3 regions of the Kineococcus sp. R86509 genome follow, and region 3 is predicted to be linked to each of the others. Evidence: predicted binding sites of a transcription regulator. Region 3 holds the regulator's gene; each other region holds the start of a gene.
What was found. The regulator HrcA, encoded in region 3, represses chaperone genes, less so after heat shock. The targets are predictions, from matches to a motif close to GNTNGCACTCGGNNNNNCCGAGTGCNANC.

Region 1 (10,382 bases), 3.5 Mb from region 3:
TGGCCAGACCGGTGAACCCGATGACGGCGTCCGCCCCGCCCGCGAGGTCGGCGATGCTGCCCTGCTCACCCATCACGACGTTCCAGCCCCGGTCGGCGGCGAGCCGCAGCACCGTGGAGGCGAGTTCGCCGTAGTAGGGGTTCGTGAGGTCGCCGACGAGGAGGCCCAGGGTGCGGGCCGCGGGTTTCACCAGACCCCGTCCGAACCGGGACGGGTGGTAGTTCAGTTCCCGGGCCGCGTCGAGAACCCGTTGCCGGGTGGCCGGGTTGATCCCCGGCATGTCGTGCAGCGCACGGGTGACCGTCTGCCGGGAGACCCCGGCGACGCGGGCCACGTCGACGATCGTCGTGGCCCGCGTCGTGTCCGGTGTTCTCACCCCTCCTGGAGGTCCAGCCAGGCCACCTGCTGCGCGTCGAGCTCGACCCCGAGCCCGGTCATCGAGGAACGGGCCTCGGCGATCGTGCGGGGACCGAACAGGGCGAACGTCGGGAACGACTGTGCCAGGACGAAGGCCAGCGCGATCGCCGTCGCGGGGACCCCGAGTTCGGCGCCGAGCTTCTCGGCCCGGGCCTTGCGCTCGAAGTTCGCGTCGCTGTAGTAGCAGCGCACGAGTTCCGCGTCGCTCCGGTCGTTCACGTCGGCGCGGGCGAAGAACCCGCGGGCCTGCGACGACCACGGCAGCAGGGCGATGTTCCGCTCGGTCAGCCACTTCTTCGACTCGGGGTCGGTGACGTGCAGGCACCCGGCCCACGGCACGTCGTAGGCCTCGGCGAGGCCGAAGTGGTTGGACAGCACCGTGAACGGCTGCTTGCCGTTCGCCGCGGCGTAGGCGTTCGCCTCGTCGACGCGGGCGGGCGACCAGTTCGAACCGCCGTAGGCGCTGATGCGACCGGCCTTGGCGTGCTCGTCGAGGACGTCGACGAACTCACCGACGGGGATGTCGAGGTTGTCCCGGTGCATCATGTAGACGTCGGCGTGGTCGTGGCCCTGCCGCTCGAAGGACTCGAACAACTGCCGGGTCAGCGACTCCGGGTCGTTGTGCGGGGTGTGGCAGCCCTTGACGATGACGTTGACCTCGGACCGGATGCCGCGGTTGGTCAGCCACGTGCCGAACAGCTTCTCGTACTTGCCCATCCCGTAGAGCCACGCGGTGTCGAAGGTGTTCCCGCCGGCCTCCACGAACGCGTCGAAGATGGCCGACGCGTGGGCGAGGTCCGGCTGGTTGTCGCACCCCATGACGAGGCGGGAGACGGGGCGTTCCAGTCCCTCGACCTTCCCGTACTTCATGGCCGTGGGTTCGCGGCGCTGCAGCGGGAGACCCGAGACGGTGGGGATGTTCGCGGTGTCGGTCTCGAAGGGGTAGCGCAGCCCGATCGCGTCCCGCCAGCGGTTCAGCACGGCCGAGACCGCGAGGGTGTCGTCGAGGGTGAACGCGGGGGTCTCGTCGGAGACGAGGGCCTGCGCCTCGCGGGCGTAGGCCTTGTTCTCGGGCAGTTCCGGGTCGAACTCGAAGGTCTCGGTCTCCTGGCCCGGCCGGGTCAGGACGACGCGGGTCTCGCCGCGGATCGTCCACGGGTCGGGGAGGTGGATCGTCCCGCCGGAGCCGTACACCGTGATCGTCTCGGGGTCGGAGAGCGCGACGCCCGTGCGCACGGACGCGGTGACACCACCCGCGAAGGTGATCGAGGCGACGGCCCACTCGTCGACGCCGGTCTCGCCCACGGTGCCCTGGGCGGAGAACCCGGTGACGGCCGCCGGCCGGCCGAGCGCGGCGCCCGCGACGAGGTGCGCGGCCGAGACGGGGTAGCCGCCGACGTCGAGGATCCCGCCGCCGGCGAGGTCGGCGTCGTAGAGGCGCCCGGTCTTCCCGCCGGTCGCGAAGGCGAAGCTCGCGTCGACGTGCTGGACGGTGCCGATCGCCCCGGACCGCACGAGGTCGAGGAGCGTCGCCGTCTGCGGGTGGTGGGCGTACATGTACGCCTCGAGGAAGTGCACGCCGCTGGCGCGGGCGGCGTCGACGATCGCCATGACCTGGCCGTTGTTGGGGGCGAGGGGCTTCTCGCAGAGCACGTGCTTGCCGGCGCGGACCGCGGCCAGGGCGAGCTGCGCGTGGGTGACGTGCACGGTGCTGACGTAGACGGCGTCGACGTCCTCGCGGGCCAGCACGGCGTCGTAGTCGCCGACGAAGGCGTCCGGGTTGAACTCCGCCGCGAAGGCCCGGGCGCGCTCGGCGCCGGCCGCGGTGGGGGAGGCACCGACGGCGACGAGTTCGTGGCCCGCCGCGGGGAGCTGGCCGGCGAAGCGCCGGGCGATGTTGCCCGGGCCGACGACGGCCCAGCGGGTGGGGGAGGTGGACGACACGGGAGGCGCTCCTTCGAGCCGGGGGGTGACGGTCGCATCGGGAACGGTCATCTCGTGAACGTTCACGACGTCGCCCACGGTAGCCATCCCGGTGGGGGCGGGTCAACGGGGGACCGTGAGCCGCGTGCCTAGACTCACCCCGTGACCGTCGACATCAAACCCCGCAGTCGCACCGTGACCGACGGCCTGGAGGCGACCGCTTCGCGCGGGATGCTGCGCGCCGTCGGGATGGGTGACGACGACTGGGTCAAACCCCAGATCGGGGTGGCCTCCAGCTGGAACGAGATCACCCCCTGCAACCTCCCCCTGGACCGCCTGGCCAAGGCCGTCAAGGACGGCGTGCACGCCGCCCAGGGTTACCCGTTGGAGTTCGGGACGATCTCCGTCTCCGACGGCATCTCGATGGGGCACGAGGGGATGCACTACTCCCTCGTCTCGCGCGAGGTCATCGCCGACTCCGTCGAGACCGTGATGAGCGCCGAGCGCCTCGACGGCTCCGTCCTGCTCGCCGGCTGCGACAAGTCGCTGCCCGGCATGCTGATGGCCGCCGCCCGCCTCGACCTCGCGAGCGTCTTCCTCTACGCCGGGACGATCCTGCCCGGCCGGGCGAAGCTCTCCGACGGCAGCGAGCACGAGGTCACCCTCATCGACGCCTTCGAGGCCGTCGGGGCGTGCGCCCGCGGGCTGATGTCGCGCGAGGACGTCGACACCATCGAACGCGCGATCTGCCCGGGTGAGGGTGCCTGCGGCGGGATGTACACCGCCAACACCATGGCCGCCGCGGCCGAGGCGCTCGGGATGTCGCTGCCCGGCAGCGCCGCCCCGCCCGCCACCGACCGTCGCCGCGACGGGTTCGCCCGCAAGTCCGGCGAGGCCGTCGTGAACCTGCTCTCGAAGGGGATCACCGCGCGCCAGATCCTCACCAAGGAGGCGTTCGAGAACGCCATCGCCGTCGTCATGGCCCTGGGCGGTTCCACCAACGCCGTCCTGCACCTGCTCGCGATCGCCTACGAGGCCGAGGTCGAGCTGACCCTGGACGACTTCGACCGGGTCGCGGCGAAGGTCCCGCACCTCGCCGACCTCAAGCCCTTCGGCCGCCACGTCATGGTCGACGTCGACCGCATCGGCGGCATCCCCGTCGTCATGCGCGCCCTGCTCGACGCCGGTCTGCTGCACGGTGAGTGCCTCACGGTCACGGGCAAGACGATGGCCGAGAACCTCGCCGACATCGCCCCGCCCGACGTCGACGGCGTCGTGCTCCGCGCCCTCGACAACCCGATCCACAAGACCGGCGGCATCACCATCCTCAAGGGGAACCTCGCCCCCCTCGGTGCCGTCGTGAAGAGCGCCGGGTTCGACTCCGACGTCTTCGAGGGCACCGCCCGCGTCTTCGAACGCGAACGCGCGGCGCTGGACGCGCTCGAGGACGGCACGATCTCGGCCGGCGACGTCGTGGTCATCCGCTACGAAGGCCCCAAGGGTGGCCCCGGGATGCGCGAGATGCTCGCCATCACCGGCGCGATCAAGGGCGCCGGCCTCGGCAAGGACGTCCTGCTGATGACCGACGGCCGCTTCTCCGGCGGGACCACCGGCCTCTGCGTCGGCCACGTGGCCCCCGAGGCCGTCGACGCCGGCCCCATCGCCTTCGTGCGCGACGGCGACCGGATCCGCCTCGACGTCGCGGGCAAGACCCTCGAGGTCCTGGTCTCCGACGAGGAGCTCGAGGCCCGTCGCGAGGGCTGGGAGCCGCTGCCCCCCGTCTTCAAGCGCGGGGTGCTGGCCAAGTACGCCAAGCAGGTCCAGTCCGCCTCCCTCGGCGCCGTCTGCCTCTGACCCCGGGGCGCGGCCGGGTGGGATCGTTGCCTCCGCCGTGACGTCCTGCGGGATCGTTGCCTCCACGAAGACGTCTAGTGACACCGTGGAGGCAACGATCCCCCCGCCGCGACCGCACGAGCCGGTAGACCGTCCAACTCGTGGACCACGTGTCCACGATGTGAGACGCGGTGACCCCGTGGCTGACATCTCCCCACGCAGGGGCTACCTTCGGCACATGCGGTTCCTCGTAGCCATCGGACAGCGCGCCGGCTGACCAGTTCGGCCGAGCGCGCGACCCCTCACACGCCTTCCCTGGCTGAGGGGTCTTTTTGCGTCCGGCGGACCGATCTGCCGGGCGTCCGGGACTGAACGACGACCGTGAACGGCACCGCCCGAGGAGGACACCAGAGATGCCAGAGCAGCTGCCACTGGACCCGAAGCTCCCCGTCGCCAAGCTCACCGGCGCGCAGAGCCTCATCCGTTCGCTCGAGGCGGTAGGGGTCGAGGTCGTCTTCGGTCTGCCCGGGGGCGCGATCCTGCCCGCCTACGACCCGCTGATGGACTCCCCGCACGTCCGGCACATCCTGGTCCGCCACGAGCAGGGCGCCGGCCACGCGGCCGAGGGGTACGCGGTCGCCACCGGCAAGGTCGGCGTCTGCATGGCGACCTCCGGTCCCGGGGCGACCAACCTCGTCACCCCGATCGCCGACGCGAACATGGATTCCGTCCCGATGGTCGCGATCACCGGGCAGGTCGCCGCCAAGGCCATCGGCACCGACGCGTTCCAGGAAGCCGACATCGCCGGCATCACCATCCCGATCACCAAGCACAACTACCTGGTGACCGATCCGGCCGACATCCCCCGCGTCATCGCCGAGGCCTTCCACCTCGCCGCCACCGGCCGGCCCGGCCCCGTCCTCGTCGACGTCGCCAAGTCCGCGCTGACCGCGACGACGTCCTTCGCCTGGCCCGAGACGATCGACCTGCCCGGCTACCGCCCGGTGACGCGGCCGCACGGCAAGCAGATCCGCGAGGCCGCCCGGCTCATCGCCGCGGCCGAGCGCCCCGTCCTCTACGTCGGCGGTGGTGTCATCAAGGCCGACGCCTCCGCGGAGCTCGCCGCGCTGGCCGACCTCACCGGCATCCCGGCGGTCACGACGCTGATGGCGCGCGGTGCACTGCCGGACTCGCACCCGAACAACCTGGGCATGCCCGGGATGCACGGGACGGTCGCGGCCGTGACGGCGCTGCAGAAGTCCGACCTGCTCATCACCCTCGGCGCGCGCTTCGACGACCGCGTCACCGGCGACCTGCCGAGCTTCGCCCCGCACGCCAAGGTCATCCACGCCGACATCGACCCGGCCGAGATCGGCAAGAACCGCGCCGTCGACGTCCCGATCGTGGGCGACGCCCGGCTCGTCATCGCCGAGCTCACCACGGCCGTGGCCGCCGAGTTCGAGAACGGGCGCGCCGACCTCACGGCCTGGACCGAACTCACCCAGTCCTGGAAGGCGACGTACCCGCTGGGCTACACCGAGTCCGACGACGGGACGTTGGCCCCCCAGCACGTCATCGCCCGGATCGGGGCCATCGCCGGTCCCGAGGCGATCTACGTCTCCGGGGTCGGGCAGCACCAGATGTGGTCGGCGCAGTTCGTCCAGTACGAGAACCCGCGCACGTGGCTGAACTCCGGCGGGCTGGGCACCATGGGCTACGCGGTCCCCGCGGCCATGGGCGCCAAGGTCGGCAAACCGGACACCGTGGTGTGGGCGATCGACGGCGACGGCTGCTTCCAGATGACCAACCAGGAACTGGCGACCTGCACCCTCAACGGCATCCCCGTGAAGGTCGCCATCATCAACAACTCCAGCCTGGGCATGGTCCGGCAGTGGCAGACGCTCTTCTACTCCGAGCGCTACTCCAACACCGACCTGAACTCCGGTGACCACCACGGCACCCACGCCGCGCCGGTCCCCGACTTCGTCAAGCTCGCCGAGGCCTACGGGTGCGTCGGGTTGCGCTGCGACAAGGCCGAGGACGTCGACGCGACCATCGAGAAGGCCATGGCGATCAACGACGTGCCCGTCGTCATCGACTTCCGCGTGCACCGCGACGCCATGGTCTGGCCGATGGTCGAGGCCGGTGTGAGCAACGACGCGATCCAGTACGCCCGCGGGGTGTCGCCCAAGTGGGACCGCGAGGAAGAGGGCGACAACGAGTCCGGCCCCGAGAAGGTGATCTCCTGATGTCCCAGCACACCCTGTCCGTCCTGGTCGAGAACCGACCCGGTGTCCTGATGCGCGTCACGTCGTTGTTCGCGCGCAGGAACTTCAACATCCACTCCCTCACGGTCGGACCGACCGAGCGCAGCGACATCTCCCGGATGACCATCGTCGTCGACGTGGAGTCGCAGCCGTTGGAGCAGGTGACGAAGCAGCTCAACAAGCTGATCAACGTCCTGAAGATCGTGGAGCTCGAGGACGGCGGTTCCGTCCAACGCGAACTGCTGCTCGTGAAGGTCCGCGCCGACGCCTCCGCCCGCGGGGAGGTGCTCGACACCGTGGCGCTGTTCCGCGCGCACGTCGTCGACGTCGCCCCCGACGCCGTGACCGTCGAGGCCACCGGGAGCCCGGACAAGCTGGCGGCGCTGCTGCGCGTGCTGGAACCCTTCGGCATCCGCGAGCTGGTCCAGTCCGGGTCGGTCGCCCTCGCCCGCGGTGGGCGCGCGATCTCCGACCGGGCGCTCCGCTCCGCCTGAACCCGAACACCCCCTGTACGACGAAGAAGATCCAGAGGAGAGAACCCCACGTGGCCGAGATGTTCTACGACGACGACGCCGACCTGTCCAAGATCACCGGGAAGAAGGTGGCGGTCCTGGGCTTCGGCAGCCAGGGCCACGCGCACGCGCTGTCGCTGCGCGACTCCGGCGTCGACGTCGTCGTCGGCCTCAAGGAGGGCTCGAAGAGCCGCGCCAAGGCGGAGGAGCAGGGCATGACCGTCCTGACCCCGTTCGAGGCCGCCAAGGCCGCTGACGTGATCATGGTCCTGGTGCCGGACCACCTGCAGCGCGGTCTCTACGCCGAGGCGATCGAGCCGAACCTCACCGCCGGCAAGGCGCTGTTCTTCAGCCACGGCTTCAACATCCGCTTCGGCTACATCAAGCCCCCGGCCGACGTCGACGTCGTCATGGTCGCCCCCAAGGGCCCGGGTCACCTCGTCCGTCGCGAGTACGTCGACGGCCGCGGCGTCCCCGTGATCGTCGCCGTCGAGCAGGACGCGACCGGTTCCGCGTGGGACCTCGGTCTCGCCTACGCCAAGGCGATCGGCGGCCTGCGCGCCGGCGGCATCAAGACCACGTTCACCGAGGAGACCGAGACCGACCTGTTCGGTGAGCAGGCCGTCCTCTGCGGTGGCATGTCCGCCCTCGTCCAGACCGGTTTCGAGGTCCTCACCGAGGCCGGCTACCAGCCCGAGGTCGCCTACTTCGAGTGCCTGCACGAGCTGAAGCTGATCGTCGACCTCATGTACGAGGGCGGCATCGCCAAGCAGCGCTGGTCCATCTCGGACACCGCCGAGTGGGGCGACTACGTCTCCGGCCCGCGCGTCATCGACGCCTCGGTCAAGGGCCGCATGCAGGACGTCCTCAAGGACATCCAGGACGGCACCTTCGCCCAGCGCTTCATCGACGACCAGGACGCCGGCGCGCCGGAGTTCAAGAAGCTGCGTGCCGCCGCCGAGCAGCACCCCATCGAGGCCACCGGCCGTGAGCTGCGCAAGCTCATGTCCTGGGTGAAGTCGGACGACTCCGACTACGTCGAGGGTTCCGCCGCCCGCTGACGCACCCCGTCGTCACGAGGGCCCCGCACCACGGTGGTGCGGGGCCCTCGTGCGTCCGGGGTGTCCCTGGTCAGCGTCCGGGACGCACGAAGCAGCGGATCTCCTGCAGGCGCGCGGCGATGGCCGCCTGTCCCGTGGCGCCGGGGTGGAAGCTGAGCACCGGGTCGCGCGGCACGATCGTGTTGATCCACGACGCCGCGGGGTCGGCCTCGCAGGAGGAGTGCCCGGTGAAGGGGCGCACCAGGTCCACGTACAAGCCCCCGACGGCGGCTGTCGCGGCCATCGCCGCCGCGTTGAGCTGCAGGGTCGCGTTGTTGATCGCTGTCCGGGCCGCGGGCTGGATGACGTCGCAGCGCGGGGACGCTGCGCCGGTGGGGAAGAGCAACGGGTAGCCCGTGACGACGAGGACGGCGTGCGGCGCCTTCGCGAGCACCGCGCGGTAGGTCTGCTCCAGCGGGGTGGTGTCCCCGGCGGGCGCCGTGGTCAGCGCCCGCAGGGCGGCCGCCGAACCCGCCAGCGCGGCCTGGCAGGAGGGTGCGCCGGGGACGGTCGCCACGGTGTTGCACGCCGTGGCGACGCTGCTGAACCCGGCGTCGTTGCCGCCGATGCTCAGGGTGACGGTCTTCGTGCGCGGCCCGAGGGCGTCGAGCTGCGAGCGTTCCCCCTTGAACCCCCGCACCAGGCTGACGGTGGTGGCGCCGCTGCACGACGCGTTGACGTAGGCCTTGGCGTCGCCGCGCAGCAGACCCGTCCCGAAGACGGTGTGACCGCTCAGCGCGGAGCGGTGGCAGCCGTCGGCACCGCTGTCGCCGTAGACGTCGCTGACCCACGGCGTCGTCCCGGCCGCGGGCGCGCCCTCACCGGAGGCGTAGGAGTCGCCGAGGGTGGCCACCTTCGCCCCCGCCGGGTTCAGCTTGGGCGGTGGTGGTCCCTGGGCCGCCGCGCTCCCGGCGCTGCCCACCACCAGCGCAGCCCCCACCACCGCCGCCGCGAGCGCGCTGGGAAACCTGGGAGAGATCCTGGACCTGGGCACGTGCGCCTCCGGCGGGCTCGTCGTCGAGTGGGTGGAGCAGGACGAGTCTGGCAGTCGGGCGCTCACCCCGCAGGCACATCGCGTCACGTCCCCGGGAGGCTCGGAGGTGCCCCGCCGGGAGGTGGGTGCCAGGGTGGGCCCATGAGCAACCTCAGCGACGACGACATCACGACGACGACCTCCGCCTCGACCCCCGGGGGCGACGCGGACTCCGGTGACAGCGACGCCACCCAGGTGGACCCCTCGGGTTCCGACCCGGCCGGGGTGGACCCCGACGGCGGCGAGGGCGGGGACTCCGACTCGGGCGACTCCGACTCCACCCAGGTCGACCCGAGCGGCAGCGACCCGGCGGGCAGTGACCCCGCGGGATCCTGACGTGACGAGCGCCGGTCCGGCGTTGCGACGGTGCTTCGGGGAGGCGGCGGACCGCGTCGCCGAGGAGCACTGGAACGCCGCTCCGCTGCTCGTCCGGGCCGCCGACCGCGCCGCCGAGGGCGGTCGCGGCTCCGTCCACGACCTGCTCGCCCCCGCCGACGTGGACGAACTCCTCGGCCCGCGGGCGCTGCGGACCCCGTTCTTCTCCCTGGTGAAGAACGGCGCGCCCTTGCCCCGCGCGAGCTACACCCGTCGCGCGGTGGCGGGCAACCAGCAGCTGTCCGACCTGCCGGACTCCGAGCGCATCGCCGCGGCCCACGCGGACGGGGCGACCATCGTCCTCCAGGCCCTGCACCGCACCTGGCCTGCGCTGCAGTCGTTCTGCTCCCAGCTCGCGGAGGACCTGGGGCACCAGTGCCAGGTCAACGTGTACGTGACCCCGCCGGGGGCGCAGGGTTTCAACCCTCACCACGACACCCACGACGTCGTGGTGCTCCAGGTGGACGGGCGCAAGCACTGGACGATCCACCCACCCGCGGTGGAACTCCCGCTGAAGTCCCAGCCTTCCACCCGACTCGGCCCGGACCCCGTCGGCGGGCGGCCCGCCGTCATCGACACCGTCCTGGAACCGGGCGATGCCCTGTACCTGCCTCGCGGCTGGCTGCACTCGGCGCGCACGACCGAGGACCGGTCCATCCACCTGACGATCGGGGTGCTCGCCACGACGTGGGCCGACGTCCTCACCGACGCGGTGACCTCCGCCGGCGCCGGGGACGTGGCGTTGCGTCGTGCGCTGCCGCTGCCCGGAGTGCCGACCCCGGAGGACGTCAAGGAGTTCCGTGCCGCCGCGCAGCGCTGGCTCGACACCCTCGACGAGGACGCGGTCGAACGCCTCGTCGCCCGGCGGCGGGCTGGTGCGGTGCCACCGGAACCGGTCGGGGTCCTCACCCAGGACGAGGCC
Region 2 (10,382 bases), 320 kb from region 3:
TCAGCGACGACCCCGACGTCACCGCCGCCGCCCGCGCGACGGGGGCGGTCACCGTCTCCGCGGGTCGTCCCGGGTTGGGGGCCGCGATCGAGGCCGGTGTCGCCTGCCTGGACCGCGGCCCCACCGCCGTCCTGCTCGGCGACCTGCCCGCCCTGCGACCGGAGGACCTCGCCGCCGCCCTGGCGGAGGCGCTCGCCCTCCCCGGCCCGGCCCTGGTCACCGACGCCGACGGGCGGGGCAGCGTCCTGCTGGCCGACCGGGACGGCGCGCCCCCGCACCGCTTCGGCCCGGACTCGGCCCGGGCCCACCGGGCGGCCGGCGCCCGCGCGCTGACCGCGCCCTACCCGTCGCTGCGGCGCGACGTCGACACCGTCGACGACCTGGCCGAGGCCCTCGCCCTGGGGGTCGGCCCCCGCACCGCCGCCGTCCTCGCCTCCGCAGCGATCCCCCTGCCCTGAACCCACTTCCCTGAACTCGCCGCCCTGAACCGCAGCACCGGAAAGGCACCATGAGCAACCCCCTGCCGTCCCCGCGCCGCCGCCACGCGGCGCCGGTCAGCGCCGCCCCCACGGCCGCCGAGATCACGGACGCCCTCGAGCTCGCCGCCCGCGGCGAGCTCGACGCAGGACACGCCGAGGTCCTGCTGCACGCCCGCGGTGACAACCTGCAGGCGCTGTGCGACCTCGCCGGGCCCGTCCGCGACGCGGCCATGGCCCGGGCCGGACGCCCCGGGGTGGTCACCTACTCCCGCAAGGTGTTCGTCCCCATCACCCGGTTGTGCCGGGACCGCTGCCACTACTGCACCTTCGCCACCGTCCCCGGCCGGCTGCCCGTGCTGTTCCTCTCCGAGGACGACGTGCTGGAGATCGCCCGCGACGGTGCGGCGATGGGCTGCAAGGAGGCGCTGTTCACCCTCGGGGACGCCCCCGAGGACCGCTGGCCCGCGGCCCGCGCGTGGCTGACCCAGCGGGGTTTCTCCTCCACGCTCGACTACGTCCAGCACCTGGCCCGTCGCGTCCTCGACGAGACGGGACTACTGCCGCACCTCAACCCCGGCGTCATGTCCTACGAGACCCTGCTCGCCGCCAAGCCGCTCGCCCCCTCGATGGGGATGATGCTCGAGACGACGTCGAGCCGGTTGTGGACCGAACCGGGGCAGGTGCACTACGGCTCCCCCGACAAGGACCCGGCCCTGCGGATGCGGGTCCTGCGCGACGCCGGCCGGGCGGGGGTGCCGTTCACGACGGGGATCCTCGTCGGCATCGGCGAGACCCTCGCCGAACGCGTCGACTCGATCCTGGCGATCAGGGACGTCATCGCGGAGTTCGACGGGATCCAGGAGGTCATCGTCCAGAACTTCCGCGCCAAGGACGACACCGCGATGCGCGGGGAGGACGACCTCGGCCACGGCGAGTACCTCGCCACGATCGCCGTCTCCCGCTTGCTGCTCGGGCCGGGCGTCTCGCTGCAGTCCCCGCCGAACCTGTCCGACCCGGGCCAGCGCGAACAGCTCCTCGCCGCCGGCGTCGACGACTGGGGCGGGGTGTCCCCGCTGACCCCCGACCACGTGAACCCCGAACGTCCCTGGCCGCAGCTCGACGACCTCGCCGAGACCACCCGGGCTGCGGGTTTCCGCCTCGCCGAGCGGCTCACCGCCCACCCGCGGTTCGTCCTCGACGCCCTCGCCGGCGGGACGCGCTGGATCTCCCCGGAACTCCTGCCGAGCCTCGCGGCGCTCGCGGACCCGGAGACCGGACTCGCCGTGGAGTCGGCGAGACCCGTGGGAAGGTTGGCCGCGTGACGTTGGAGATCCCGCCCCCCACCGACGCCGAGGTCGCGATGGCCCGGTTCGTCGGGGCCCAGCTCGTCCCCGACGGCCGACCCCAGGTCGAGGAGTTCCTGAACCGCGAGGAGACGCAGTCCCTCGACGTGCTGACCGCGCACGACTGCCCGTCGCCGGGGTTCACCTCGGTGTCGACGATCTCGCTGCACCGTTCACCGAACCTGGTGAACGGCAACGACATCCGCGTCGAGCTCGTGACCGTCCTCGAAGGTGTGGAGCCGCGCCTGGCGACGGGGCTGCTCGTCGCGTCGTCGTTCACGGCGATGGGCGAACCCTGGCCGCTCTCGCCCGGGGTCGTGTTCCCCGGCATCGTCGCCGACCTCCTCGGCGGCCGGACCGAGCACCTGGTGTTCACCGCCCCGGGGAACTTCCCCCGGTTGCAGCGCTGGACGCTGGAGGCCGACGAGCTCCAGCCGGGGACCGACGTCTACTGGTTGCAGGCCGTCCCGATCCACGAGGTGGAGCGGAAGTACCTGCTGGCCCACGGCCTGGACGCGCTGGAGAACCGGTTCGCCGACGCGGAGATCGCGTTCTACGACGTCGGACGCGACCCCGTCGCGCTCTGAGGCCCGCGGTCACCCCGGCGACGCTACCGATCCGCCTCCGGCAGCAGCCGGGACGGTGCCTTCGCCGCCCAGGCGTCCTGCAGGGCCTCCTCCAGGTCCGCGTCGTCCACCGCGTCGAGCGCGACGAGGTAGGCCGCGTAGCCGGCGAAGTGCGGGATGTCGAAGAACCCCGCCCGGTCCTGCGCCAGCACGGCGTCCTTCTCCCCCAGGTCCTCGCAGGCGATCGCCAGGATCGGGCCGGTGGGGACGGGGTCCGTGCCGAACCGCTTGACGTCGGCCTTCGTGAACGGCCGCTCCCAGCTGAAGCCCTGCCCGGCCACCGACCAGGCCCGGTGCCGGAAGCGCTGCCCCACCTCCACCTCGGGCAGGGCGGAGGCCAGGCGGTGCACGTCGTCGTAGGTCGCCACCGGTACCTCCGGGTCAGGGATGCGTCAGGGGTGGGTCAGGCCGATGCGGTCGGTGTAGGCGTTGGCGAACTTCCGGCCGGGGTCGTGGCTCGCGACGAGGGCCCGCATGTCGTCGAAGCGCGGGTACAAGCTCGCGAGGCGGTCTGCGGAGGCCGCGAACAGCTTGCCCCAGTGCGGGCGCACGTCGAACGGCGCCAGGGCCGCCTCGACCTCGGCGACGGCCGCGATGACCTCGGCCTGGCGCTGCTTGTAGGTGAAGTGGAACGCGACGGTGTCGCGCTGGTAGGCGCTGGAGAGCCACAGGTCGTCGGCGGCGACGGTGCGGATCTCGCACATGTGCAGCAGGGGGGCGATCGAGGGGCCGAGGTCGCGCAGGGCCGCGATCACCCCTAGCGCGTTCTCCCGGGCCACGAGGTACTCGACCTGCAGTTCCTCCCCGTTGCTCGGGGCGAAGCTGAACCGGAAGTGCGGCAGCCGTTCGTGCCACGGGCCGGGGATCCCGAGCTGCTCGGTGGCGTTGCGGATGTCGACCTCGGGCAGCGGGTGCAGGGGTTCGCTCGCCCGGCGGGCGCCGAAGAGTTCGGTCGGGGCGTCGGCGCTGTCGCTGACGCGGGTCTTCAGCCACACCTGGGTGGTGTCGCTGCCGATCCAGTTCGTGTAGACGCTGACGCTGTAGGCGGCGGAGGTGACCGCGTCGAAGTTCGCGGTGAACGCCTCGAAGGACAGCCCCGAGTAGACGTCCTGGCGGACCGCGTAGGTCGGGAGCACGTCGAGCTCGAGGTGGGTCACGATCCCCAGCGAGCCGAGCGCCACGACGCTGCCGGGGAACTCCGCGTCGCCGCGTTCGACCCGTCGCACGTCGCCGTCCGCGGTCACCAGCTCCACGGCGCGGACCGCGCCGGCGAGGTTCTGCGTGCCGTCACCCGAGCCGTGCGTCGCCGTGGAGACACCCCCGGCGACGCTGATGTGCGGCAACGAGGCCATCGTCGCCAGCGCGACCCCGGAGTCCTGCAACCGTTGGGCGAGCACGCCGTAGCTGGTGGCGGCGCTGACCCGGGCGCTGCCCGCGACGGAGTCGACCTCGACCTCGGTCGGGAGGTCCTCCAGGGTGACCATGTCGCCCGGGGAGTCCGCGATGTCGTTGAAGCAGTGCCGCGTCCCCACGGCCCGCACGCGCCCGGTCGACGCGACCACGGCGCGCAGTTCGTCGAGGGAGGTCGGGCGGTGCAGGGTGCCCGCGCTGTAGGCGTAGTTGCGGGCCCAGTTGACCCCGGGGGCGGTGGTGGACGACGTCGTCGTCGAGGTGCTCACGGGAAGACGGTAATCGATGGAACCCCGGCTGCTCACGTCACCGGGCGTCACCGGACGACGTCGTAGACCAGCTTCGTGATGCCGTTGGGGTAGGTCTGCGACTCGCGGACGGTGAGCAGCTGCCTGTCCTTGTCGGTGGTGCTGAACCACCGCTTCCCGGCGCCGAGCAGGACGGGGAAGACGAGCAGGTGGTAGCGGTCGACGAGGCCCGCGTCGGCCAGGGAGGCCCCCAGGGTGGCGCTGCCGTGCACGGCGATCGGCCCGCCCTCGGTCTCCTTCAGCGCCGCGACGTCGTCGACCGAGCGCAGGATCGTGGCGGGCCACTGCGCGTCGTCGTGCTCCAGCGTCGTCGAGACGACGTAGCGCGGCATGGCGTTGTAGGCGGCGAAGTCGTCCATCGTCGGCCAGACCGGGGCGAAGGCCTCGTAGCTGGTGCGGCCCAGCAGCAGCGAGGTGGTCTCCCCCATCTCGCGACCCTTGATCTCGTAGGCCGCCGGGTCGAAGGCGATGTCCTGGAACGTCCAGCCGGCGTTGCGGTAGCCGGGCTCGCCGCCCGGGGCCTCCACGACGCCGTCGAGGGAGGTGAAGGCGGTGACGATGAGGGTGCGCATGGTTCTCCTGGGTCGCGTCCTGCGGTTCTGCCCATCTGACCGCACGCAGCTCCGGAAGTCATCGACCCCCACGGCTCCTCCGCTCCCCTACAGCGGCGACCGCCGACGACCGATGTTCACCCGGTCGGCTCTTCCTGGCGTCGGCTCCGACGGGAACGAGGACCACTCATGGGAAAGCTGCGCGATCTGAACATCGCGTCGAAGCTGTTCGTCGGCTTCGGCATCGTCTGCCTGCTGCTGGCCGCCGTGGCGGCCCTGGGCATCTCCCGCCTGCACTCCTCGCAGGACACGGTGACGGCGATGTCCGACGTGGTCGTCCCCGGAGTCCAGAACATCGGGACGGTCAAGTACGCCTTCGCCCAGTCCCGCGCCGACCTGGCCTCCTCCGCCCTGGCCAGCGACGCGTCGGCGACCTCCGCCGCGCTGCAGGCGGTCAGCGCCGACGACGCCCAGCTCGACGCGGCGTGGAAGGTCTACCTGGCCACCGACCCGGTCTCGACCGTCGCCGACCGGGAGTCCTTCGCCGCCGACCTCGCCACCTACCGCACCGGACGGGAGAAGCTCATCGCTCTGGCGAAGGCGAACGACCAGGCGGGCTTCATCGCCGAACGTGACGCGGCGAGCGTCCCCCTCGCGCGGGGGATCTACACCATCCTGGACCGCATCCAGAAGGCGGAGACGGACAACGCCACGGCCACCGCGCAGCGCGGAGCCCAGAGCTACCGCACCGCCGTGGTCCTCCTCGTGGCCGTGGGCGTCCTCGCCCTCGTCCTCGCCGCGGTCGTCGCCGTCGTCGTGGCCCGCTCCATCGCCGGCCCCCTGGGCCGCGCCCTCACCGTCGTGCGGGGCCTGGCGCAGGGCCGCCTGGACCAGCGGGTGGGCTACAGCGCCAAGGACGAGGTCGGCCAACTGTCCGGGGCCCTCGACGTGACCATGGACCGGCTCACCGAGACGATGCGCCGCATCGCCGGCAACGCCGCGACCCTCGCCGCCTCCAGCGAGGAACTCACCACCGTCGCCACCCAGCTCTCCTCCGGCGCCGAGGAATCCGCCACCCAGACCCAGGTCGTCTCCGCCGCCACCGAGGAGATCTCCGCCAACATCGCCACCGTCGCCGCCGCCGGGGAGGAGATGACCGCCGCGATCCGCGAGATCGCCACCTCCACCGCTGAAGCCTCCTCGGTCTCCGCCGACGCCGTGTCCAGCGCGTCGCAGGCCTCGGAGATCCTGGACCGCCTCTCCGCCTCCTCCCGCGAGATCGGCGACGTCGTCAAGCTCATCACCTCCATCGCCGAGCAGACCAACCTCCTCGCCCTCAACGCCACCATCGAAGCCGCCCGCGCCGGGGAGATGGGCAAGGGCTTCGCCGTCGTCGCCGGAGAGGTGAAGGAACTGGCCCAGCAGACCGCACGGGCCACCGAGTCCATCACCACCCGGGTGGCGGCCACCCAGGCTGACGCGACCGAGGCCGCGTTCGCCATCAGCGGCATCAGTGAGGTCATCGCCCGCATCGACGGGTTGCAGGCCACCATCGCGGCGGCGGTGGAGGAGCAGTCGGCGACGACGTCGGAGATGGTCCGCAACGTCACCGAGGTCTCCTCGGGGAGTCAGGAGATCGCGTTGAACATCTCCGGCATCGCCGCTGCGGCGGACCAGACCACGGCGGGGGCGACCCACACCGCCACCACCGCGGGGGAGGTCTCGCGCGCCGCCGTCGAGCTCAACGAGCTCGTCGGCTCCTTCACCCTTCCCCGCGTCTGATCCCGCCCGACCCGGGTGACGGACGGGTCCCACAACGCCTCGAGGGCGGCCTCCCTGATCGGGAGACCGCCCTCGCGGGTGGTGCAGGTGCTACGGAGTGGCTGGACTCAGAAGTCCATGCCGCCCATGCCGCCGTCGCCACCGGCCGGGGCCGCAGAGGCCTTCTCCGGCTTGTCGGCGATGACGGCTTCGGTGGTGAGGAAGAGCGCCGCGATGGAGGCGGCGTTCTGCAGCGCGGAGCGCGTGACCTTCACCGGGTCGTTGATGCCCGCGTCGAGCAGGTCCACGTACTCGCCGGTCGCGGCGTTGAGGCCGTGTCCGGTGGGCAGGTTGCGGACCTTCTCCGCCACGACGCCGCCCTCGAGGCCGGCGTTGATGGCGATCTGCTTCAGCGGAGCCTCGATCGCGACCTTGACGATGTTCGCCCCGGTCGCCTCGTCACCGACGAGCTCGAGCTTCTCGAAGGCCAGCACGCCGGCCTGGATGAGGGCGACGCCACCACCGGCGACGATGCCCTCTTCGACGGCAGCCTTCGCGTTGCGGACGGCGTCCTCGATGCGGTGCTTGCGTTCCTTGAGCTCGACCTCGGTCGCCGCGCCGGCCTTGATGACGGCCACGCCGCCGGCCAGCTTGGCGAGACGCTCCTGGAGCTTCTCGCGGTCGTAGTCGGAGTCGCTGCGGTCGATCTCGGCGCGGATCTGGCCCACGCGACCGGCGATGGCGTCGGCGTCGCCGGCACCTTCGACGATGGTGGTCTCGTCCTTGGTGACGACGACCTTGCGGGCGCGGCCCAGCAGGTCGAGGTCAGCGGTGTCGAGCTTGAGGCCGACCTCCTCGGAGATGACCTGGCCACCGGTGAGGATGGCGATGTCGCCGAGCATGGCCTTGCGGCGGTCGCCGAAGCCCGGGGCCTTGACGGCGACGGACTTGAAGGTGCCGCGGATCTTGTTCACGACCAGGGTCGCGAGCGCTTCGCCCTCGACGTCCTCGGCCACGATCACGAGCGGCTTGCCCGACTGCATGACCTTCTCCAGCAGCGGGAGCAGGTCCTTCACGGTGGAGATCTTGGAGTTGAGGATGAGGATATAGGGGTCCTCGAGCTCGGTCTCCTGACGCTCCGCGTCGGTGACGAAGTAGGGCGAGATGTAGCCCTTGTCGAAGCGCATGCCCTCGGTGAGCTCGAGCTCGAGCCCGAAGGTGTTGCTCTCCTCGACGGTGATGACGCCTTCCTTGCCGACCTTGTCGAGCGCCTCGGCGATGAGCTCGCCGATCGAGGCGTCACCGGCGGAGATCCCGGCCGTGGCCGCGATCTGCTCCTTGGTGGTGACTTCCTTGGCGGCGGCGACGAGCTGCTCGGTAACAGCCTCGACGGCCTTCTCGATGCCGCGCTTGAGGCCCATCGGGTTCGCACCCGCGGCCACGTTGCGCAGACCCTCGCGGACGAGCGCCTGGGCGAGGACGGTCGCCGTCGTGGTGCCGTCGCCGGCCACGTCGTCCGTCTTCTTGGCGACTTCCTTGACGAGCTCGGCGCCGATCTTCTCGTACGGGTCCTCGAGCTCGATCTCCTTGGCGATGCTGACACCGTCGTTGGTGATCGTGGGGGCGCCCCACTTCTTCTCAAGGACGACGTTGCGGCCCTTGGGGCCGAGCGTCACCTTGACCGCGTCGGCGAGCTGGTTCATCCCGCGCTCGAGACCACGACGGGCCTCTTCGTCGAAGGCGATGATCTTGCTCATGCCTGGTGTTCCTCCCAGAAGACGGGCGGTGGGCGGTCGGTCGGGTGCCCGCGACGGACGGCCGACCTGAACCGGGGTCACGTCCCCCAGCGCCTGTCGACCTCACCGGACCGGCCAGGGAGCTTCGCTCCCGGGTCGAGTGCAGTTGTCACTCTCGACTCGAGAGTGCCAACGCCAATGTTGGCACTCTCACCCCCCGAGTGCAAACCCCCGGAGGCCTCGGACGGTGCGCGAGCGCGGGCGGGCTGGTGCCCGGCCTCCGGGAGGACCGGGGGCCGGGCACGGTCACGCCGGACACGCCGGTCACGCCGCGCCGGGTCAGACGGCGCGGACGCTCTCGGCCTGGGGACCCTTCTGGCCCTGCCCGACCTCGAACTCGACGCGCTGGCCCTCCTCGAGGGAGCGGTAGCCGTCGGCCACGATCGCGGAGTAGTGCACGAACACGTCCGCCCCACCGTCGTCGACGGTGATGAAGCCGAAGCCCTTCTCGGAGTTGAACCACTTCACGGTGCCCTGAGCCATTGCCTTCTCCTGGTGGTGCAGCGAGCGGAAGAACGGCGCCGGCGGGCACCGGAGCCGGGTCTCACGCTGCCCGCGGCGACGAGAGCCGAGGGCGACGCCCGACGTGCGCCCCCCGAGAGGACGTGTTCGTCGAACTGATCGACCGGGGCTCAGGTTAGTGCGGGGAGGGGCTGGTGGGACAGGGTTCGAGGAACCTCGTCTTCACGAAACGGTCACGTCGCCCTCACCGCGGCGGACCCCCGAGAGGCGTCGCTCAGAGCACCCGGCCGGCGACGTCCAGCAGCGGACCGGCTACGGACCGGACCGCGACCGCGAGAGCGCCGACGACGAGGGCCGCGACCAGCAACCAGACCAGGACGAGCACGACGACACCGACCGGTCCCCGACGGGTCCGGTGGGCCCCGCGTCGGGCGAGCAGGTGGGGCGAGCGCCCGCGACGAGCGCTCAGGGCTGCACGCCGAGACGGCGGGCGGAACGGGCGCGCTGACGGCTGGTGCGCATCCGGCGCAGCCGCTTGACCAGCATCGGGTCGTGGGCGAGGGCGGCCGGGGAGTCGATGAGGGCGTTGAGCAGCTGGTAGTAGCGCGTGGGCGAGAGGTCGAAGAGCTCGCGGACGGCCTGTTCCTTGGCGCCGGCGTACTTCCACCACTGCCGCTCGAAGGCCAGGATCTCGGCGTCGCGGCGACTCAGCCCGTCGGGCAGCCCCCCGGGCTGCTCCTCGAGGGACGGGACGTCTCGCTCGCTGCGCGCCGATGCGTCGTTCCGCTCCACGTCATGACCCCTCTCACCGCGGCCTCCGGAACCGAGGGCCGGGCAGGAGTCTAAGAGGGCATCACACCCGTGTCGTTCACCTCGGCGGGCGCGTCCGGGCTCGGTACCGTCCCGTGCGTGACTCCCGCCGCAGCGCCCCCACCCGCCCCTCGCTTCCCGCGCACGGACGACGATCCGGCCGGACTCGGCCTCGACGACCTCGACCCGGGCTGGGCCCGCGCCCTGGCGGGGGTCCGCGACGACCTGGTGCGGCTCTCCACCGCGCTGGCCGCCGAACCCGCGCCGTGGCTGCCCGCCCCCGAGAACGTGCTGCGGGCGTTCCGGGAGCCCTTCGACGGCGTCCGGGTGCTCCTGGTCGGACAGGACCCCTACCCCACCCCCGGACACCCGATCGGGCTGAGCTTCGCCGTCGAACCGGACGTCCGGCCCCTGCCGCGCAGCCTGGTCAACATCCACAAGGAGCTCCTCGCCGACACCGGCGTGCAGGCGCCCGGGCACGGCGACCTCTCCTCCTGGTCGCGGGCCGGGGTCCTGTTGCTGAACCGGGTGCTGACGGTGCGCGCGGGCGAGTCCGGGTCGCACCGCAGGCTCGGCTGGCAGGCCGTCACCGACGCGGCCGTCCGCGCCCTGGCCGCGCGGGGCGGACCGCTCGTGGCCCTGCTCTGGGGTCGCGACGCGCAGACGGTCGCTCCCCTGCTGGGCGGGGTGCCGGTCGTCACCGGGGTGCACCCCAGCCCGTTGTCGGCCTCGCGGGGGTTCTTCGGTTCCGCTCCGTTCAGCCGCGTCGACGAACTCCTGCGGGCCGAGGGGGGCGACGGGATCGACTGGCGGCTGACCTGAGCCCCGGGGCGTGC
Region 3 (10,382 bases):
TCGAGCGCCCGGGCGCTGGAGGCCGACCCGACCGCTCTACGCACCGCGGCCGGACCCTAGTACCGCTGAGCGGATCCGGTGAACCCTCGGGTTTCCGGGAACAGCAGGTCCAGGAACCTCTGCGCCGTCGGGCGCGGGGCGTGGTTGGCGAGCCCCGGACGTTCGTTGGCCTCGATGACGACGTGGTCGGGCCCGGAGACGTCGGGAACGAGGAGGTCGATACCCGTCACCGGGATCCCGATCGCCCGGCTCGCCGACATCGCGGCCTCGACCAGGTCGGGGTGCAGGTCGTCGGTGACGTCGTCGATGGTCCCCCCGGTGTGCAGGTTCGCGGTGCGCCGCACCTCCAACCGCTCACCTCGGGGCAGGACGTCGTCCATCGCGTACCCGGCGTCGGCCACGACGTTCTCGGTGGTCTCGTCCAGGGGGATGCTCGACTCGCCGTGGGTGGCGGCCTCACGACGGCGACCCTGCCTCGCCACGAGCGTGCGGATGTCGTCGGTCCCGTTGCCCCTGACGGCAGCGGGCCGACGGATCGCCGCGGCGACGACCGCGTGGTCGATGACGACGATGCGCAAGTCCTGCCCGCGGACGAGTTCCTCCACGAGGACGTCCGGGCAGTGCGACGCGGCCTCGGCGACGGCACGGCGCAGTTCCTCGCCACCCGCGACACCGACGGTGATGCCCTTGCCCTGCTCACCCCGGGCGGGTTTCACCACGACCGGGCCGGTGGCGACGACGAGTTCCTCGCAGGCGGCCAGCCCCTCATCGTCCTGCAACGGGTCCGCGCCGAGTTCGACGGCCCGGGGGACCCGGACCCCACGGGCGGCGAGGAGTCGACGGGTGACCCGCTTGTCGTCGCAGCGCGACATCGCGACGGCGCTGGTGAGTTCGGAGAGGGATTCCCGGGTCAGCAGCGACCGGCCCGCGCAGGTCAGCCGCATCTCCCCGCTCGGGCCGTCGGTCACCTCGACCCGCACCCCGCGACGCAACGCCTCGTCGGCGATGATCCGCGCGTAGGGGTTCAGGCCCGACAATCCCTCGGGCTGCGGCGAGAACAGCGGCCGGTTGATCGGGTTCTTGCGCTTCACCACCACCGGCGGGGCGGGCCGGAAACCCAGTCTGCGGTAGAGGGCGATGGCCCCCTCGTTGTCGTGGATGACCGAGAGGTCCAGCACCGCCCGGCCCCGCGCCACGTAACGCTCGGCCAGCACCCGGACCAGCGCCTCCCCCACCCCGCGCGGCGCGGCCTGCGGATCGGCGGCCAGGCACCAGAGGCTGGTACCCCCGTCGGGATCACCGAACGCCAGGACGTGGTCGACCCCGGTGACGGTCCCGACGATCTCGTGGGTCCGGGTGTCCTCGGCCACGAGGTAGGTGAACGTGCGGGTCCGGTGATTGGCCCACATGACGTCCGCGTCGGAGGTCACCATCCCGCAGGTCGCGTAGATCCGGTTGACCTCTTCGAGTTCCGCGCGGTCGCGGACCATCCGGACGAACACGTCCGGGTTCCGGTCCCGCGGGGCGCGGTAGCGGTTCAGCGGTAGCCGGAACGTGATCGAGGGGTCCAGGAACAGTTCGTGGGGCGCGAGACCGACCAGCACCTGGGGGTCCCGCACGTACATCGCGATGTCGCGTTCACCGTTCTCCTCGGCGCGCAGGGCGTCGACCACGTCGCGCTGGTCGACGAACGTCTGCCCGAACACCAACCGACCCCAGCCCATGTCCAGGACGACGTCGGCGGCCATCTCGGCGGTGAACCACCTGGGCGGCCGTTGCCAGTTCCGGCTGGAGATGGCCGGCACGTCCAGCGAGCGGTGCCGCAACCCGGCCACCGCGGAACGTCGTCTCGTCGTGGTCATCACTCGTCCCCCGATCAGGCGATACCGTGCTGCTGCAACCACATCTCGAGCAGACCGAGCTGCCAGAGCTTGTTCCCCCGCAGCGGGGTGAGTTCGGAGTTCGGGTCGCCGAGCAGCCCGTCGACGTAGCCGGAGCGGAACAGCGCCCGGTCCCGGGCGGCCCGGCTGGTGAGCGCGTCCTTCACCAGCCCGAGCACCTCGCGCTCGAGGTGGGTGATCGCCGGGACGGGGAAGTACCCCTTCGGCCGGTCGATGACCTCGCGCGGGATCACCCGGTACCCGACCTTCTTGAGGATCCCCTTGCCGCCGCCGGCGAGTTGCAGTTCCGGCGGGATCGCGGCGGCGAGTTCGACGAGTTCGTGGTCGAGGAAGGGGACGCGCGCCTCCAGGCCCCACGCCATCGTGGTGTTGTCGACGCGCTTCACCGGGTCGTCGACCAGCATGACCTCGGTGTCCAGGCGCAGCGCGGCGTCGACGGCCGTGTCCGCCCCGGGCCGGGCGAAGTGCTGTTCCAGGAACTCGCGTGACACGTCGGTGGAGGTGAACCACTGCGGGTTCAGGACCCGCGCCACCCCGGCGTGGTCGCGGTCGAAGAACGCCGTCGCGTAGGCGTCGACCCCCTGGGCCGGGGTGAGTCCGGACAGCGGTGGGTACCAGTGGTAGCCGCCGAACACCTCGTCGGCCCCCTGACCGGACTGCACGACCTTGATGCTCTGCGAGACCTGCTGCGAGAGCAGGTCGAAGGCGACGACGTCGTGGCTCACCATGGGTTCGCTCATGGCGTCGACCGCGTGCCCGAGCGCCCCGACGAGTTCGGCGCCGGACACCCGGATGCGGTGGTGGTTCGTCGCGAACCGCTGCGCGATCGCGTCGGAGTACTCGAACTCGTCCCCGTCGCGACCGCCCACGGACTCGAAGCCGATGGAGTAGGTGGCGAGGTCGGTCTGGCCCTGTTCGGCGAGCAGCGCGGTGATGAGGCTGGAGTCGAGACCGCCGGAGAGCAGGACGCCGACGGGGACGTCGGCGACGGTCCGCCGCGCCACCGCGGTGCGCAACGACGCGAGGACCGCGTCCTCCCAGTCCTGCTCGGAGAAGGAGGCGTACTCCTCGCGTCGCACGTGGTCGGGGGCCCAGTACCGGTGCTCCCGACTCCGACCGTCGGCCTCGATCACCCGGACGGTGGCCGGCGGGAGCTTCCGCACACCCTGCAGGACGGTGTGCGGCGCGGGGACGACGGCGTGCCAGGAGAGGTAGTGGTGCAGGGCGACGGGGTCGATCGTGGTGTCCACGTCACCGGCCGCGAGCAGCGCCGGCAACGAGGAGGCGAACCGCAGCCGCCCCGGGGTCTCGGCCAGGTAGAGCGGTTTGACGCCGAGCCGGTCGCGCAGGAGGACGACCCGGCCGGAGTCGCGTTCGTGGACGACGACGGCGAACATCCCGACGAGGTGGTCGACGACGTCGACGCCCCAGCGGTGGTACCCCTTGACGATGACCTCGGTGTCCGAGGTCGAGGTGAAGCGGTACCCGTACCCGATGAGTTCCTCGCGCAGCTGCGGGTAGTTGTAGATGCAGCCGTTGAAGACGGCGGTGAGACCGAGGTCGGGATCCTGCATCGGCTGGGCGCCGCAGGCGGAGAGGTCGATGATCGAGAGCCGGCGGTGCCCGAAGGCGACCCGCCCCTGGGCCCAGACGCCTTCACCGTCCGGGCCACGGGCCGCCATGGCCTGCGACATCCGCTGGACGGCCGCGACGTCCGCCGCCCGCCCGTCGAACCTGACTTCACCGCAGAGACCGCACATGACCGTCCATCCAACCCTCGGATCAGCCGGGGGGCCAGGTGAAGTCGCGGCCGCCGAGGACGTGGCCGTGCACGTGGAAGACCGACTGCCCCACCGCCGTCCCCGTGTTGAAGACCAGCCGGTACTCCCCGCCGCAGCGCTCGTCGGCGATCTGCTGGGCCACCGCCACGAGGCGGGCGAGGGTCTGCGGGGCCGCCGCGGCGAGCTCCGCGACGTTCTCGAAGCGCTCCCGCGGGATCACCAGGACGTGGACGGGAGCCTGCGGGGCGACGTCCTCGAAGGCGACGACGAGGTCGTCGGAGTGGACGATCGTCGCCGGGACCTCCCCCGCCACGATCTTGAGGAACAGGTCGTCGGGGGCGCGCTGCACGCGGGAGACCTCGGCCATGCCCCGCACGCTACCGGGCCGTCTCCGTGGGGGATCGTTGCCTCCCCGGTCCCGCCAGACGTCACCGGGGAGGCAACGATCCCACCCGGCGGACGCGGCGTGCCCCCGACGAGTCCGCAAAAGATCTCCGGTTGGATGTCAACCGTGACCCTGCGTGACTCGTCTGTGCACTGTGATGGTGACGAAGGAGCGGGTGGTCGTGGTTGACGACCCGCGCTCGTGGACGGCCGACGAGGCGGTCAGTGCGCTCTACGCGGCGCACTGGCGGCGCTTCGTCGGGCTCGCGGCGTCCCTGATGGGCGAGACCGCGAGCGCCGAGGAGGTCGTCGCGGAGGCGTTCGTGACGTTGCACGGGCGCTGGAACCGGCTCGCGGACAAGGGGTCGGCGGTCGCCTACCTGCGCACGAGCGTCGTGAACGGGGCCCGTGACGTCGTGCGGCACCGGGTCGTCACCGACCGCAAGCGTCCCCTGCCGGACCCGGAGCCGGCGGGTCCGGAGGAGCAGGCCGTGCGGGCCGCGGAGCACCGGATGGTGCTCGGCGCGCTGGACGGGTTGCCGACCCGGCAACGGGAGGTCCTGGTGCTGCGGTACCAGGGCGAGATGTCCGAGGAGGACATCGCGGCCGCGCTCGGCATCAGCCGGGGCGCGGTCAAGACCCACGCGCACCGCGGGTTGTCCGCGTTGCGCACGGCCATGTCGAGCGAGGAGCAGCAGTGAACGAGGAGACCCCGCTGGGTCCGCTGCCGGATCCCGCCGGCCACGACGAACTCAGCCCCACCGCCAGGCAGCTGCAGGACGCCCTCGCCGCACGTGCGGCCGGGGTGCAGCCGACCGACCGTCTCGAGGAGATCCACATGACCAGCCGAGCCAACCGTCGTCGTTCCCGCACCCGTGGCGGGCTGGTGGCGGCGGGGGTCGCGGCCGTCGTCGTCGTCGGTGGCGGCGCCTTCGCGCTGACCCAGCGCGGGGACGACAACGTGACGACGGTGGCCAGCACGGCGTCCTCGTCGACCTCGCCGTCCTCGTCGACCCCCTCCACCTCGTCGAGCACGCCGGCGGCGGACTCGACCCCGATGTCCTCGCAGCCCACCGGCTCGGGGGGCACCTCGGCGGCCACGTCGCTCACCTCGGCCCCGGCGACCTCCACGGCGGGCGGGACGGGGGGCACGCTGCCCACCGGTGCGACGTCGGTGCCGGTGTACTGGCTGGGCGGGCAGCCGGCGAAGCTGTACCGCGAGTACGTGAAGGCCGGGTCGGGCGCGAACGACGCGACGAACGCGTTGCGCGCCATGCTGTCCGGCTCCCCCACCGACCCGGACTACTCGAGCCCCTGGTCGAAGGACGCGACCGCGACGGTGAGCGAGTCGGGCGGCAAGCTCGTGGTGGACGTGGCGGCCTCCGCGGCGTCGGGCTCCACCGGTGACGCGACCCTGGCGTTGCAGCAGCTCGTCTACACGGTCACGGCGGCGGCGGGTGACGACCAGCCGATCGAGCTGCGGGTCGGCGGCAAGGCGGGGCAGTCGGTGTTCGGGACGAGCGTCCCGGCGTCGCTGTCGCGGGCGCCGCAAGCCGACGTGCAGGCCCCGGCGTGGATCACCTCGGTGTCCCCGAGCGCCGGTTCGGTCACGGTGAAGGGGGTCGGGACAGGTTTCGAGGGGACGCTGCTCTACACGCTGACGAACGCCGCGGGCGCGGAGGTCGCTCGGGACTCCGTGCAGGCCGGCGCGAACGGCACCTTCGCGGAGTTCTCGTTCACGGCGGCGGTGCCGGCGGGGACCTACACCCTGTCGGTGTTCGCCCCCGACGAGTCCGACGGCGAGGGTGCGGGCCCCGTCGGCGACACGAAGACCGTCACCATCCCCTGACCCTCCTCCCGTTCCGTGATCTTGCTGGGTCTCCCAGCAAGATCACGGTGCGGGTCAGCGACCGGAGAAGCGGCCGCGCAGCTTGGAGAAGACGCCCTGGTGGGCGGGGCCGAGCTTGCCGGCCGGCCGGACCTCGCCACGCAGTTCGGCCAGGCGGCGGATCAGCTCCTCCTGCTCGTCGTCGAGGTCGCGGGGCGTCGTGACCTCCAGGGTGACGAGCAGGTCGCCGCGGCCCTGGGACCGCAGGTGCTCGGCGCCCTTCTGCCTGAGGGTGACGACCTCGCCGCCCTGGGTGCCGGGGCGGACCTCGACCTCCTCGTCACCGTCGAGGGTCTCCAGCGGGATGCTCGCGCCGAGCGCGGCCGCGGTCATCGGCACGTGCAGGGTGCAGAGGAGGTCGTCGCCGTTGCGGGTGAAGACCGGGTGCGGGCGTTCGTGGATCTCGACGTAGAGGTCACCGGGGGGACCGCCGGCGGTGCCGACCTCGCCCTGCGAGGCGAGCTGGATGCGGGTGCCCGTGTCGACGCCACCGGGGATGCGGATGGTCAGCGGGCGGCGGGCGCGGATGCGGCCCTCACCGGAGCACTCCAGGCACGGCGAGGGCAGCACGGTGCCGAAGCCGCGGCAGGTGGGGCAGGGCGCGCTGGTCATGACCTGGCCGAGCAGCGAGCGGACGACGCGCTGCACCGAGCCCTGGCCGTGGCAGATGTCGCAGGTCTGGGGGCTGGTCCCCGGCTGGCAGCAGGAGCCCTGGCACGTGGTGCACAGCACGGCGGTGTCGACCTGGATGGAGCGTTCGCCGCCGAACGCCGCCTCGGCGAGGTCGACGTCGACGCGGATGAGCGCGTCCTGACCGCGTTGGGTGCGGCTGGCGGGAGCTCCCGCCCGACCGCCCCCGCCGCCCTGGCCGAAGAACGCGTCCATGATGTCGGAGAAGCCGAACCCCTGGCCGAAGCCGGCTCCGCCGCCGCCGGGCATGGACCCGCCGCGGTCGTAGGAGGCGCGCTTGTCGGGGTTGGAGAGCGTCTCGTAGGCCTGCGAGACCTCCTTGAACTGCTCCCCCGCGTCGGGGTTCACGTCCGGGTGGAGCTTGCGCGCGAGCTTGCGGTAGGCGCGCTTGATCTCCTCCGCCGAGGCGTCGCGGGAGACGCCGAGGACGTCGTAGTAGTCGCTCACGAGGTCGTGGTTCTCCTGTCGGTCTTCATCACGGGGCCGAGCTTCACTGGGACAGGATGCGCGAGACGTAGCGTGACACCGCACGCACCGCTGCCATCGTCGTCGGGTAGTCCATGCGGGTCGGCCCGAGCACGCCGAGGCGGGCGACGACGGTGTCCGGGCCCGTGCCGTAACCACTGCCGTAGCCGCTGGTCACGACGGAGGTGCCGTCGAGACCGAGGTGCAGGTTCTCGGCGCCGATCCGCACGGTGAGACCGCCGCGGTCGGCGTCCTCGGTCAGCTCCTGGACGAGGCGCAGGAGGACGACGTGCTCCTCGAGGGCCTCCAGGACGCTGCCGAGGGAGGTGCTGAGGTCGGCGCCGGACTTCACGAGGTTCGCGGTCCCGGCGATGACGACGCGTTCCTCCAGCCCCGCGGTGAGGCAGTCGCCCAGGGCGACGGCGACCTCCGCGGCGACGGCGAGGTCGCCGGGCGGGGTCTGCTGGACGAGGTCGGTGAGGTCGTCGCGGGCGTCGCGCAGCCGTTTGCCGACGACCCCGGCGTTGACGCGAGTGCGCAGGGCGGCGAGCTGGAGGCCGAGGGACTCCGGGTCGGCGGCGGAGCGGACGTCGAGGACGCGCTGCTCGACGCGACCGGAGTCGGTGATGAGCACCAGCAGCGCGCTGCGCCCGCCGACGGGGACGAGCTCGACGTGGCGGACGGCGGCGCGCGAGAGCGAGGGGTACTGCACGACGGCGGCCTGGCGGGTGATCTGCGCCAGCAGCCGGACGGTGCGGTCGACGATGTCGTCGACGTCGTCGGCCCCTTCGAGGAAGGTCTGGATCGCCCGCTTCTCGGCCGGCGTCATGGGTTTCACGTTGGCGAGGCGGTCGACGAAGAGGCGGTAGCCCTTGTCCGTGGGGATGCGTCCGGCGCTGGTGTGGGGCTGGGTGATGTACCCCTCCTCCTCCAGCACGGCCATGTCGTTGCGGATGGTGGCCGGGGAGACGCCGAGCTGGTGACGCTCGACGAGCATCTTGGAGCCGACGGGTTCGTGGCTGGACACGTAGTCCTCGACGATGGCGCGGAGCACCGCGAGCCTGCGGTCGTCGCTCATCCCGTCCCCTCTCCCCACTGGCACTCGTGTCGTTCGAGTGCCAAGTCTAGGCCGTCACCGCACGGCCGCGCCTCCCCCGTCAGCCACACGCGTCTGGTTAGCGTTCCGCGCGTGACCCGTTACGAAGACCGGTACGGCGGCGACGTGCTGTCCTCCGACCCGCACGCCCGCACGAACCCGAAGCCCACGCACCGCGACGAACCCGCCGTGCACGGCCTGGTCGTGGAGGACGTGGAGACCGGCTGGGTCGGGGCCGTCGTCCGGGTGGAGAAGAGCGGTGGTGTCCACGTCGTCGTCCTCGAGGACGGTCGCGGGCGCACCCGGACCTTCCCGCTGGGCCCGGGGTTCTGGGTCGAGGGGCAGCCCGTGCGCCTCGTCGCCCCGAAGGCCGCGGCCCCCGTGCGGGACACCCGCACGGCCAGCGGTTCGGTGGCCGTGGCCGGGGTGGGCGCGCGGACGGCGCGCGCCTCGCGGATCCTCGTCGAGGGCCGGCACGACGCCGAGCTGGTCGAGAAGGTGTGGGGCGACGACCTGCGGATCGAGGGGGTCGTCGTCGAGATGCTCGACGGGGTCGACGACCTCGACGCCGCGATCCGCTCCTTCGCCCCGCAGCGCGGTCGACGGATCGGGGTCCTGGTCGACCACCTGGTGCCGGGGTCGAAGGAGTCCCGGATCGTGGCGCAGGTGTCCAAGGGCCCGCACGTGCTGGTGCTGGGTCACCCCTTCATCGACGTCTGGCAGTCGGTGCGTCCGGAACGCCTGGGGTGGCAGCGGTGGCCGACGATCCCGCGCGGGCAGGACTGGAAGCACGGGATCCTCGCCGAGCTCGGCTGGCCGCACGCCACCCAGGCCGACGTCGCGCACGGCTGGAAGCGGATCCTCGGCACCGTCCGCAGCTTCGCCGACCTGGAGCCCGCGCTGCTCGGGCGGGTGGAGGAACTGGTGGACTTCGTGACGGCCGACCTGGACGACCGCTGAACGACGCGCCAGGATCGGAGGGTGAGCAACCCCCAGCACCCGCCGCCCCAGCAGCCGCCGATGTACTCCCCCGCGCCGATGACGCCCGCGGACGAACGGATGTGGGGGATGTTCGGCCACCTCTCCGCGATCGCGGCGTCCCTGATCGGGCTGCCCTTCCTCGGGCCGCTGATCGTCTTCCTGGTCTACAAGGACCGCAACGGGTTCGTGCGCGGGCACAGCGCCGAGGCGCTGAACATGACGATCTCGGTGATCGTCTACGAGATCGTCCTGTCGATCGTCTGCGGACTCATCACCGCGGTGACCCTGGGGTTCGGCTCGCCGATCTTCGTCCTGCTCGGGGTACCGGGGATCGTGTTCCTGGTGTTCGCGATCCTCGCGGCCGTCGCGGCGAACAGCGGCCGGGTCTACCGCTACCCGCTGATCTTCCGCCTGGTGCGCTGACCCCTCCCGGTGCGCCGGGCGGGGTTCAGGCGATGGCGCGCAGGTCCGCGGTCCGGGCCTCGAGGTCGCCGGCGAGGGGGATGACCGACACGGTGGTCACCCCGGCGGCGGCGTAGTCCGCCAGCCGGTTCCGCACGTGCTGCGCGGAACCCACCAGGCAGGTCGCGTCCAGGAACCCCGCGGGGACGGCGGCGGCGGCCTCCCGGTGCCGTCCGGCCAGGAAGTGCTCCTGGACCTCGTCGACGGCGTCGGAGAAACCGAGGCGACGACCGAGGTCGGCGTAGAAGTTCTTCTCGCGCGACCCCATGCCCCCCAGGTACAGGGCGACGTAGCGACGGACGGGGAGTTCGGCCCGGGTCCGCTCCTCCCCCGTCGCGTCGGTGAGCAGCAGCGCGACGCTGGCCGTGACCTCGAAACCCTCGGCGGGCCGGGGGCGCAGGGCGAACCCGGAGCGCAACTGGTCGAACTGGGTGGAGGAACTCTCCGGCACGAGGAACAGCGGCAACCACCCGTCGGCGATCTCGCCGGCGAGGGCGACGTTGCGCGGGCCGACGGCGGCGAGGTGGATCGGGAGGTCGGGGCGGGGCGGGGGTTGCATGAGCTTCAGCGGGATCCCCGGGCCGCCGGGCAGCGGCAGCGTGAGGTGTTCCCCGGCGTACTCGGAGGTCTGACGCGCGAGCAACCGCCGCACGACGTCGACGTACTCGCGGGTGCGCCCCAGGGGTTTCGCGAACGGCTGGCCGTACCACCCCTCGGCCACCTGCGGACCCGAG

Region 1: SJY07_RS21590 (acetolactate synthase large subunit) is a predicted target of HrcA. The motif match lies at 4,423-4,451, and genes of this name have one in related genera.
Region 2: groL (chaperonin GroEL) is a predicted target of HrcA. The motif match lies at 8,415-8,443, and genes of this name have one in related genera.

Annotation. Positions count from the first base shown of each region.
Region 1 is NZ_JAXHCE010000001.1:4,433,018-4,443,399, forward strand. Features, by position in the region: gene SJY07_RS21575 (LacI family DNA-binding transcriptional regulator) at 1-376, opposite strand, end outside; gene SJY07_RS21580 (aldo/keto reductase) at 373-2,412, opposite strand; gene ilvD (dihydroxy-acid dehydratase) at 2,503-4,194, shown strand; gene SJY07_RS21590 (acetolactate synthase large subunit) at 4,587-6,422, shown strand; gene ilvN (acetolactate synthase small subunit) at 6,422-6,934, shown strand; gene ilvC (ketol-acid reductoisomerase) at 6,985-8,013, shown strand; gene SJY07_RS21605 (SGNH/GDSL hydrolase family protein) at 8,084-9,046, opposite strand; gene SJY07_RS21610 (hypothetical protein) at 9,188-9,421, shown strand; gene SJY07_RS21615 (cupin domain-containing protein) at 9,423-10,382, shown strand, end outside.
Region 2 is NZ_JAXHCE010000001.1:1,230,093-1,240,474, forward strand. Features, by position in the region: gene cofC (2-phospho-L-lactate guanylyltransferase) at 1-458, shown strand, start outside; partial or broken gene cofG (7,8-didemethyl-8-hydroxy-5-deazariboflavin synthase CofG) at 509-1,789, shown strand; gene SJY07_RS05780 (suppressor of fused domain protein) at 1,798-2,409, shown strand; gene SJY07_RS05785 (MmcQ/YjbR family DNA-binding protein) at 2,433-2,816, opposite strand; gene SJY07_RS05790 (D-arabinono-1,4-lactone oxidase) at 2,841-4,127, opposite strand; gene SJY07_RS05795 (dihydrofolate reductase family protein) at 4,175-4,738, opposite strand; gene SJY07_RS05800 (methyl-accepting chemotaxis protein) at 4,907-6,499, shown strand; gene groL (chaperonin GroEL) at 6,607-8,235, opposite strand; gene SJY07_RS05810 (cold-shock protein) at 8,554-8,757, opposite strand; gene SJY07_RS05815 (DUF3263 domain-containing protein) at 9,202-9,459, opposite strand; gene SJY07_RS05820 (uracil-DNA glycosylase) at 9,646-10,368, shown strand.
Region 3 is NZ_JAXHCE010000001.1:914,550-924,931, forward strand. Features, by position in the region: gene SJY07_RS04365 (zinc finger domain-containing protein) at 1-44, opposite strand, end outside; gene ngg (N-acetylglutaminylglutamine synthetase) at 57-1,862, opposite strand; gene SJY07_RS04375 (N-acetylglutaminylglutamine amidotransferase) at 1,877-3,661, opposite strand; gene SJY07_RS04380 (histidine triad nucleotide-binding protein) at 3,684-4,049, opposite strand; gene SJY07_RS04385 (SigE family RNA polymerase sigma factor) at 4,249-4,767, shown strand; gene SJY07_RS04390 (Gmad2 immunoglobulin-like domain-containing protein) at 4,764-5,915, shown strand; gene dnaJ (molecular chaperone DnaJ) at 5,970-7,091, opposite strand; gene hrcA (heat-inducible transcriptional repressor HrcA) at 7,135-8,187, opposite strand; gene SJY07_RS04405 (DUF3097 domain-containing protein) at 8,299-9,165, shown strand; gene SJY07_RS04410 (DUF4870 domain-containing protein) at 9,187-9,609, shown strand; gene SJY07_RS04415 (LLM class F420-dependent oxidoreductase) at 9,635-10,382, opposite strand, start outside.